Regions from separate parts of the Shewanella sp. DNRA4 genome, predicted to be linked through region 1. Evidence: predicted binding sites of a transcription regulator. Region 1 holds the regulator's gene; the other holds the start of a gene.
What was found. The regulator sigma-54, encoded in region 1, starts transcription at its own class of promoters, with help from an activator protein. The targets are predictions, from matches to a motif close to GTTGGCACGNNNNTNGNNT.

Region 1 (4,403 bases):
CACTTGGTCGCTGAGTTCATAGATATTCAGATTCGAGGTATCTATATAGTGATCCATCTGCTGTGACAGCGGCTCGAGCAATTTGCCTTCAAGCTTGATGGCTTCTTGCAGTGACACTCGGCTCTTCGATAAGGGATGTAAGCGCCGCGTTTCACTGTAGCGTTTGAGCAACACTTTATCGCTGGAGTTTAAGAAGAAGCTGGTGAGTTCAGTGCCCGTAGGCAGGCTGGCAAGCTGTTTAACCAGCACTTTGTCTTGCTCTGGTAAATTACGCACGTCAACACTGATAGCAACGAGATCGTTACTGCCTTTGAGCTGTTCAAGCAAACTGCCAATCAACGGCAAAGGCAAATTATCGACACAATAGTAGCCGAGATCTTCAAGCACTCTAAGTGCGACCGATTTGCCTGAGCCTGAACGCCCTGACACTATGACCAGTTTCATCCAATGATTACCTGATAGAGTTCCGTTTCATCATGCGTCTTGCGCAATTGTTTTAATATTTGCTTGTCACTGAGCTTTTCAGCCATGCATGACAAGGTACTTAGGTGCTGCTGACATTGGTCGGCAGGCACGAGTAGTGCAAATAAAATATCGACGGGTTGTTTATCGATAGCATCAAAGGCTATCGGCTCCTCACATTTTATCAATATCGCTATGGGTTGTGTTATATCGGTTAATCGACCATGTGGAATGGCGATACCGTTACCTATACCTGTGCTACCCATCTTTTCGCGCGCCACGAGGCTTTCGAAGATCTCTTGAGATGAGAGGGTGGGGTACTGGGCAGCGGCTAAGTCGCTGATGAGTTCCAGTACCTTTTTCTTACTGCCCGGAGTGGCGCAGGTTGTGCACTCCGGCCGCAGTATGGTACGAAGTTCCATTGCTAGTGTTTTGTTAACTTCTCTTTGTGTTTAATAACCTGACGATCAAGTTTATCAATCAGGACGTCTATGGCAGCATACATATCTGCATGCTCTGAAGTCGCGAAGACTTCACCACCGGTGAGGTTGATTCTCGCTTCGGCAATTTGTTGCATTTTCTCAACATTGAGCACAACGTGCACATTATTGATCTGTTCGAAATGACGTTCAAGTTTTGAAAACTTTTCCTCAACATATGCCCGTAACGATTCAGTAATCTCGATATGGTGTCCACTTAGGTTTATTTGCATAGAAACGTCCTCCGATACTCACAATAGGCTATAAACTTTTACGCTGATTGGAAGGGGGAATAAGCATCGCTTCTCGGTACTTCGCAATGGTTCTGCGCGCAACGTTAATTCCCTGTTCTGCCAGAAGTTGAGCCATCTTGCTGTCGCTTAATGGTTTTTTCTGGTTTTCCGCTGCAACCAGTTTCTTAATGAAAGCTCTGATTGCTGTGGATGAGCACTCACCGCCATCATCCGTCCCGACGTGGCTTGAGAAGAAATATTTTAGTTCAAAAAGTCCTTTTGGGGTATGCATGTATTTTTGTGTGGTCACCCGTGAAATGGTGGACTCATGCATCTCTACCGCCTCGGCGATATCGTTTAGGACCATAGGTTTCATGGCTTCTTCACCGTATTCGAAGAAACCCTGTTGATATTGCACTATACAGTTTGCCACCTTGAGCAGTGTTTCGTTACGGCTTTCAAGGCTTTTAATAAACCACTTGGCTTCTTGCAGATGCCCGCGGATAAATTGGCTATCGGCTTGGCTTTTGGTACTGCGCGCCATGGCTGCATATTGCTGATTTACGTTGATTTTTGGCATGCAGTCAGGGTTTAATTCGACCACCCAACGGCCGTTTTTCTTCGACACCGATACATCGGGGATCACATATTCTTCATCGACAGGGGTGATGAGTAAACCGGGGCGAGGATTTAAGGTTTGGATCAGCGCAATACTGTCCCTTAACTCGTCCTCTTTCAGTTTGGTCTTACGCATTAACAGCCTAAAGTCGCGAGCGGCGATCAGATCTAAATGATCTTTGATCAACATGCGGGCGTTTTCGAGGTGTGGAGTATCCGGCGAGAAGTGGGAGAGTTGAATAAGCAGACATTCGCTTAAATCCCTTGCCGCCACACCAACGGGGTCGAAGTGTTGAATACGCTTGAGCACGGCTTCAACTTCGTCGAGTTCAATCTCGGGATTGCCCATGGCTTCGAGGATATCTTCAGTGCTTTGAGTGAGATAACCTTGATCGTCGATGGCATCAATAATCGCGGTGGCAATGGCTAAATCGGTTTCAGAGAAGGGCGTGAGGTTTTTTTGCCATTCTAAATGTTCGTACAACCCCTCGCTAGTTTCCCCTTGGAAGGGCATGTCATCTTCACGGCTAGCGCCAGAACCTGAGTTTGGCGATGCGGTAAAGACTTCATCCCAAGTGGTATCCATGGGTAACTCTTCGGGCAGAGATTCTTTGGTCAGCGACTCGGCAATGTCCACGGTTGAATTATCTTGTTCCTGTGGCTGGGCAGTCGTTTCGCTAAAGTCGGTATCGGCGATATCTTGCTTACGTTCGCTAGGCGCGTCAAATTGCTCCTCTTCCAGCTCGAGAAGAGGATTAGAGTCTAAGGCTTGCTGGATTTCTTGTTGCAGTTCCAATGACGACAGTTGCAGCAGGCGAATGGCCTGCTGAAGTTGTGGCGTCATGGTTAACTGTTGACCCAGTTTGAGCTGGAGTGACGCTTTCATGTTACCGCTGATCCCTAGGTTATTATTGTGAGTTTAGGTCGCTTGATATCATATGGATGGAGCCTAGCGCTCTCAAATTCAAGGCTTATTAGCTTTGTTTTAGTAACTATAGCCTGAATTGTTCACCTAAGTACACCGCCCTAACTTGCTGATTGTCTAAGATCTCTGCGGGTGTGCCCTCGGCAATAAGATTACCGTGACTCACAATGTAAGCATGTTCACAGACGTCTAAGGTCTCGCGCACATTGTGGTCAGTGATCAGTACACCAAGGCCTCGGCTCTTAAGCTGCTCGATAATTTTTTTGATATCGATAACGGAGATCGGATCAACGCCCGCAAAGGGCTCATCAAGCAGAATAAACTTGGGGTTGGCCGCTAAGGCGCGGGCAATTTCGACGCGGCGACGTTCACCGCCCGATAAGGACATGCCTTGGCTGTCACGAATATGGGTGATATGGAACTCTTCTAGCAGTTGCTCTAGTGCTTCTTCGCGCTGGTCACTATTGAGCTCTTTACGGGTTTGCAGTACCGCCATGATGTTGTCGTGTACGGTTAATTTACGAAAGATACTCGCTTCCTGTGGTAGGTAACCAATACCTTTGCGGGCACGCAGATGCATAGGATCGGCGGTTAAATCATCATCGTCGATAAAGATATGGCCTTTATCGCTTTTAACTAAGCCCACGACCATGTAAAAGGTGGTGGTTTTGCCCGCGCCGTTAGGGCCGAGTAGGCCGACGACTTGACCCGTTTTGACCGTCAGGCTGACATCTTTGACAACCTGACGACTCTTATAACTCTTGGCGAGATTCTGTGCTTTTAAGGTGATTTGGGTCATTTAGAATCCTGTTTTTTCACAGGTTTATCTGTTGGTGTATTTTTGAGTTCTTCCTGATAGTTATCAGGTTGAATAATGGTAATTACGCGATCATCACCATTGCCGCTACTTTCGGCGATCAGTTTTTGCTGAATAATATCGTAACGAATTAAATTGCCTGTAACTTGACTACCCGCTTGGTCTAGGGTCGCTGTACCAGTTAGGGTCAACGTCCGAGTGGCCATTTCATAGCGAATCTCTTTGGCGCTAGCAGATGCAGGGCGGCCATCATCAAGGATTTGGCTGTAGGTTGCCGGATTTCCAGTAGCCAGTAAGACTTTACTATTTTCGCCTTCGACAGAAAATGCACGGAGTTGATCCGCATGGATTTTAATTGAGCCTTGAACAACTTCAACGGGACCGAAGAAAATGATCTGATTGTTTTTAATGTCTGCGGTTTGACTGACGGCTTTAATTTTCACTTCTTGCTGTAAGTCACCGATCTTGGCGAAGGCATTCATGCTTATCATTAGCATTAGGCTGGCAAGTAATATGTTATTTTGCTTCATAGGTTCCTACTACCTGACTGGTCAATTGCACTTCCTGCGCGTTAAGGTCGGCATAAAGGCCTTGCCCTTGAATATTAAAATCTTTCCCTGTGACGTAAATGATGCGGTCAGAGGTCATTATCATTGTGTTGAGATCGAGTTCTAAAAAACTGGTGGACAAGGTTTGTATCGGTTCACCAGGGCTGATGGCATCGATAATAACATTATTTTCTAATGCAACCTTGCCAGTATCTTTGTTGAGTCGACCTTGATCGGCTCTGATCTGCCATTTTGCTTTACCTTGGTCGGGATACACAAGATAGACAGGCTGAATAAAGTCGGTTTGGTTTTTAAGCTCAT
Region 2 (4,403 bases), on a different contig from region 1:
TCTTGGCTTAATAAATCACTCACAGTATTGTCTTCGCCTCTTTAAGGTGCTGAAGATGAAAGGTTATTGCATGACAAAACCAGTAAAGAGCACTTTTTCAACGACTTTACGTCCCGTTACAGATTGCAACGTGTTTTGTACGCTCAACAGGGCTAATTGTCGTAATTCATCTTTACCCGCCTGTGTACTTAGCTTTTGCACATCGGCACCACTAAAAGTGGTTAGCAGCGCATCTTCGATCAAGGGAATGTGCTTTTGCGTCAACACATCATCATCTTGACCTCTGACCATAAGTTGCACTTTGATTTCAACAAGCCGAGCGCGATCCGGTCCTGGAAGGTTAAATAAAAATGGGCGAGGCATCGGCACATAAGCTGCCAATGCCGGCTCAGCAGCCGGCGCTGCCGTTTCGGTTTTAGCACCTTCGGCCTCGACAGGAGCCTCTTCACTACTTCCAAGGAAAAACCAAAGCGCGCCACCAATTAATAGCGCAACAAAGACACCCACACCGATAAAAATAAATAGCTTCTTTTTACTTTTTGGTGCTTCAGTACTTTCAAGTTCTAGTGATTCTTCCTTGGCCATTTTCTGTTCTCTTTAATAGGCTAAATTTGGGAATGGGATTAAGGCTCAGTTTATAATCCACTTTGTTACTATAGGTTACCTGCTTAAGCGTAATAATCTATACCCGAATTTAAACTAGTTGCTTGATTTAAACCTAAATCGAGTTCTTCTGCCGAGAAATCATCCACATTTCCACCACTTGAACCGCCACTGTCTGCAAATCCTCCCTCACGGCGTTGTCCTTGGTCACCTTGAGAGACGTGACTGTCAGCGAGTTGCATGCCTTGTTCTTGTAATAATTCACGTAAACGAGGAATCGCTTGCTCAACCACATCGCGGGTCTGCGCCTGAGCAACATGGAATTGTACTTGCGTCTGCTCACCATGAACTTGTATTTTCACTATCATGTGTCCAAGTTCGGGTGGATCTAGGCGAATTTCCGCCTGTTGAATACCTTGGCTAACCATAGTAACAAGCTGCTGTTTCATCACAGGAGAAAAGCGCTGGATCATTTCCTGCATCTGATTTTGGTTTTCAACGCCTTGACGTAAGGAAAGATGAACCTGTGGTATCTCTTGGCGTTGAATTTGCTGGTTAGCTAAAGAGTGTTGTATCGATACCGCTTTAAAATCAACAGGCTTAAATTCTGTAACAGATTCTTCATGGCCAGTATCGAGCGAAGATAAGGCGTTTTCTTGCCGCGAATCCAGTGTGACGGCTAACTTGGCATCTTTTAACAATAATCCTGCCGAAATTTCGGCGCGTGAAGGATTGTCGTCAATAGTATTAGGCTCAACCGAAACCGCACCTAAGGCATTAAGCTCTTTAGTCGTAGAGTTTAATATCACGGCATCAGCATCGGTAACTGACATATTAGCTGTATTGACTGACGGTGACTGTCCAACCGTTGGCGCAGTCGTTTTATCTGTTGATGGGAGCGACAGATTTATCGACTTATTGCTTAGTTCAACCTCTTTCGCCTCTAACTTGTTAGCTTCAGAGATAGATTCCCCTTCAATCGGTAAAATGGGGGTTTCTGGCGGTTTAACCCATTTTTCAGTTCGCATCTCTGCAAGCATTGATGCATCATCTATAAGCGTATCATCGGTCGAAGCGCCAGTCTTATCCACAGTTTCAGTATTCGCCGTTGCAATCAAACCTACTGTATTAATAGGGGGTGCCTGCCTAGGTGCAATATCTTGCAGAGAGGAGGCTATATTTTCTTGATCACCAGATATCTCATCTTGCTGAAATCCCAATGGTTGATTTTGTGGTAATTGTTGCAGATGTTCGACCACATTAGCTTGATCTAAAACTTGTTCACCTATTGTTTCATCTAATGAGTCATTCGTTAAGGTAGCTTCATGCGACTGTGCAAATTTCGCTAGCTCATCTAAAAAAGTTGGCTTGATAGTCTCTTTCATTGGTAAAGCGCCATCCTCTGTTGCAGGGGCTAAGATGCTAGCGGCATCTTCTGTCGTTAATTGAGCTTCAAGCGGCAAAGAGTCGCTCGGAGCGGCCGCTTTTTTCATCTCGTTTGCCATGCCTATTTGAGCAAAAATCAAGCTAATATCAGCTTCATCATCTGCACTAGTATCATCAATATCTGTTTTCTGTTTTGTCGATTTGGCAGAAACATCTGGAGAAACATTGGTGTTAGTCGAGGATGAGCTAATAGATGTCACTGAAGCCAAAGCGGCAGAAAAGTCTTCACTATTAGCATCTTGCCCCAATATTTTACTTGAGCCAGCACTATTTTTCGCATTAGATACTAATAGGATATTGTTCATTTGTTGCATAAAAGCTCCTAAACATCCGCCCAGAGGAAAAAGAGCGTGGGCAAACGTCAATTTATACGGCTTTGGCTATATCTGGCATAAATCAAGCAAATAAAATGCCAACAAATGGATATTAAAAATTCGAGTATTATTGATTGTCGGATTGGTTAATTACTTCTTACGACGGAAAAATTGCTGCGAAGCAAATTCATCCGTCATTTTTTGCTCTTTTTTGAGCTCAATGACTTGGCGCTTTTTCTCTTTATTTTCTAACAGTAGTTCTACAGCCTTACGTTTTTTTTGTTTTTCTAGCCAGTGCTGCTGACGGTAGTGTTTCTGCTTTTCACCATCGGCTACGACACGATTTTGCTGAGCAATAGCCTCATCGATTTGCCGAATAAAACGATGGAATTGGTGGTAATGACTCGCACTAATGGCCTGCCCCTGCTGCGACTGCATCTGCTTCATATAATCCAAGCGATAGTTATTTAGCGCATCGAGCTGATTTTGGCGCTTTTGGCACTCAAGTTGTGCCGACTTGAGCAGCAGCGCAGCCTGTTCCTCGGCATCGAGGGCTAACTTTAATACGAGTAATAGGGGATCGGCATTCGCCATAACGGCCTCAATTATTTACATTGCGCAGCGAGTTGCCCGAGCATCATTTGACTATCAGCAAAACTAAAGGCATCACGCATGGTTTGCCGCAGAAAAGCGTTCATTGCAGGTTGTAGACGTATCGCATTATCAATACGAGGATCGCTCCCTTGTGCATAAGCGCCAATCGAAATAAGATCCTTATTCTGCTGATAAAGGGAATAGGTTTGCTTGACGCGGCGCATGGCCTCAAGATGTTCATTGGAAATCACCATTGGTGCTACACGGCTAATAGAAGCTTCAATATCAATGGCAGGATAGTGCCCAGAATCAGCAAGCGATCGTGACAGCACAATATGACCATCGAGGATAGCCCGAGAAGCATCAGCAATTGGGTCCTGTTGATCATCACCCTCGGTCAGCACAGTATAAAATGCAGTGATAGAACCTTGTCCTGGACCGCCATTACCCGCCCGTTCAACCAGACGCGGCAATTTAGCAAACACTGATGGTGGATAACCTTTAGTGGCTGGCGGTTCACCGACAGCCAAGGCAATCTCACGCTGCGCTTGGGCGTAACGAGTCAAGCTATCCATTAATAACAATACGTTATAGCCTAAATCACGAAAATACTCAGCGATACGAGTCGAGGTTTCACAGGCGCGAAGGCGCATCAGCGGGGAGGTATCGGCGGGCGCCGCCACCACAACAGAACGCGCTCTGCCCTTTTCACCTAGGATCTCTTCAATAAATTCTTTGACTTCGCGGCCACGCTCCCCAACGAGCCCCACCACAATAATGTCTGCGGTCGTGCCCCGGGTCATCATACCTAACAGCACACTCTTACCCACACCCGAGCCCGCAAACAAGCCCATACGTTGTCCCTTGCCAACAGTTAGCATGGCATTGATGGCGCGTACGCCCACATCGAGTGGTTCAGTGATCGCACGGCGAGAAAGTGGGTTGATGGCGTTACTGTGTCTTGGTGCCTGCTGTTCGGTAGATAACGCGCCGAGGCCGTCTAACGGCACACCATTACCGTCGAGCACGCGCCCTAACAGGGATAAGCCCACATTCAGACCCGCCTGCTCTCCAAGGGGAACAACCCGCGCACCGGGTAACACGCCACGCAGCTCTTCAATTGGCATGAGATATAATAATTCATCATCAAAACCAACGACTTCGGCAATTAACTCTCCAGCCATGGTCTCAATAGAACACAAACTACCGACGGGTGCTCGACAGCCACTTGCCTCTAAGGTTAAGCCGACAACGCGCACTAATTGCCCACAGGCAACGGCGCGAAATGGGGGCACTTTATTGATGCAATGATTCAGTTTATTCAGCAGTTGATGGCGGCGATTGTGCATCTTGCTCTCCATCAGCTTGCGGTTGAGCTAACAGTTCATTATCGTCCAGTGTTGATTTAGGGGCGATTTTAGCGGCATTTTCGTCATCAAGAGCAGC

Region 2: a site for sigma-54 is predicted at 2,448-2,466, ahead of HG547_RS10305 (flagellar hook-length control protein FliK). Genes of this name have one in related genera too.

Annotation. Positions count from the first base shown of each region.
Region 1 covers NZ_JABAIP010000003.1:80,126-84,528, forward strand. The annotation lists gene rapZ (RNase adapter RapZ) at 1-444, opposite strand, end outside; gene ptsN (PTS IIA-like nitrogen regulatory protein PtsN) at 441-884, opposite strand; gene hpf (ribosome hibernation promoting factor) at 887-1,174, opposite strand; gene HG547_RS04005 (RNA polymerase factor sigma-54) at 1,203-2,678, opposite strand; gene lptB (LPS export ABC transporter ATP-binding protein) at 2,785-3,516, opposite strand; gene lptA (lipopolysaccharide transport periplasmic protein LptA) at 3,513-4,064, opposite strand; gene lptC (LPS export ABC transporter periplasmic protein LptC) at 4,051-4,403, opposite strand, start outside.
Region 2 covers NZ_JABAIP010000008.1:90,939-95,341, forward strand. The annotation lists gene fliM (flagellar motor switch protein FliM) at 1-23, opposite strand, end outside; gene fliL (flagellar basal body-associated protein FliL) at 64-585, opposite strand; gene HG547_RS10305 (flagellar hook-length control protein FliK) at 669-2,363, opposite strand; gene fliJ (flagellar export protein FliJ) at 2,514-2,957, opposite strand; gene fliI (flagellar protein export ATPase FliI) at 2,969-4,306, opposite strand; gene fliH (flagellar assembly protein FliH) at 4,275-4,403, opposite strand, start outside.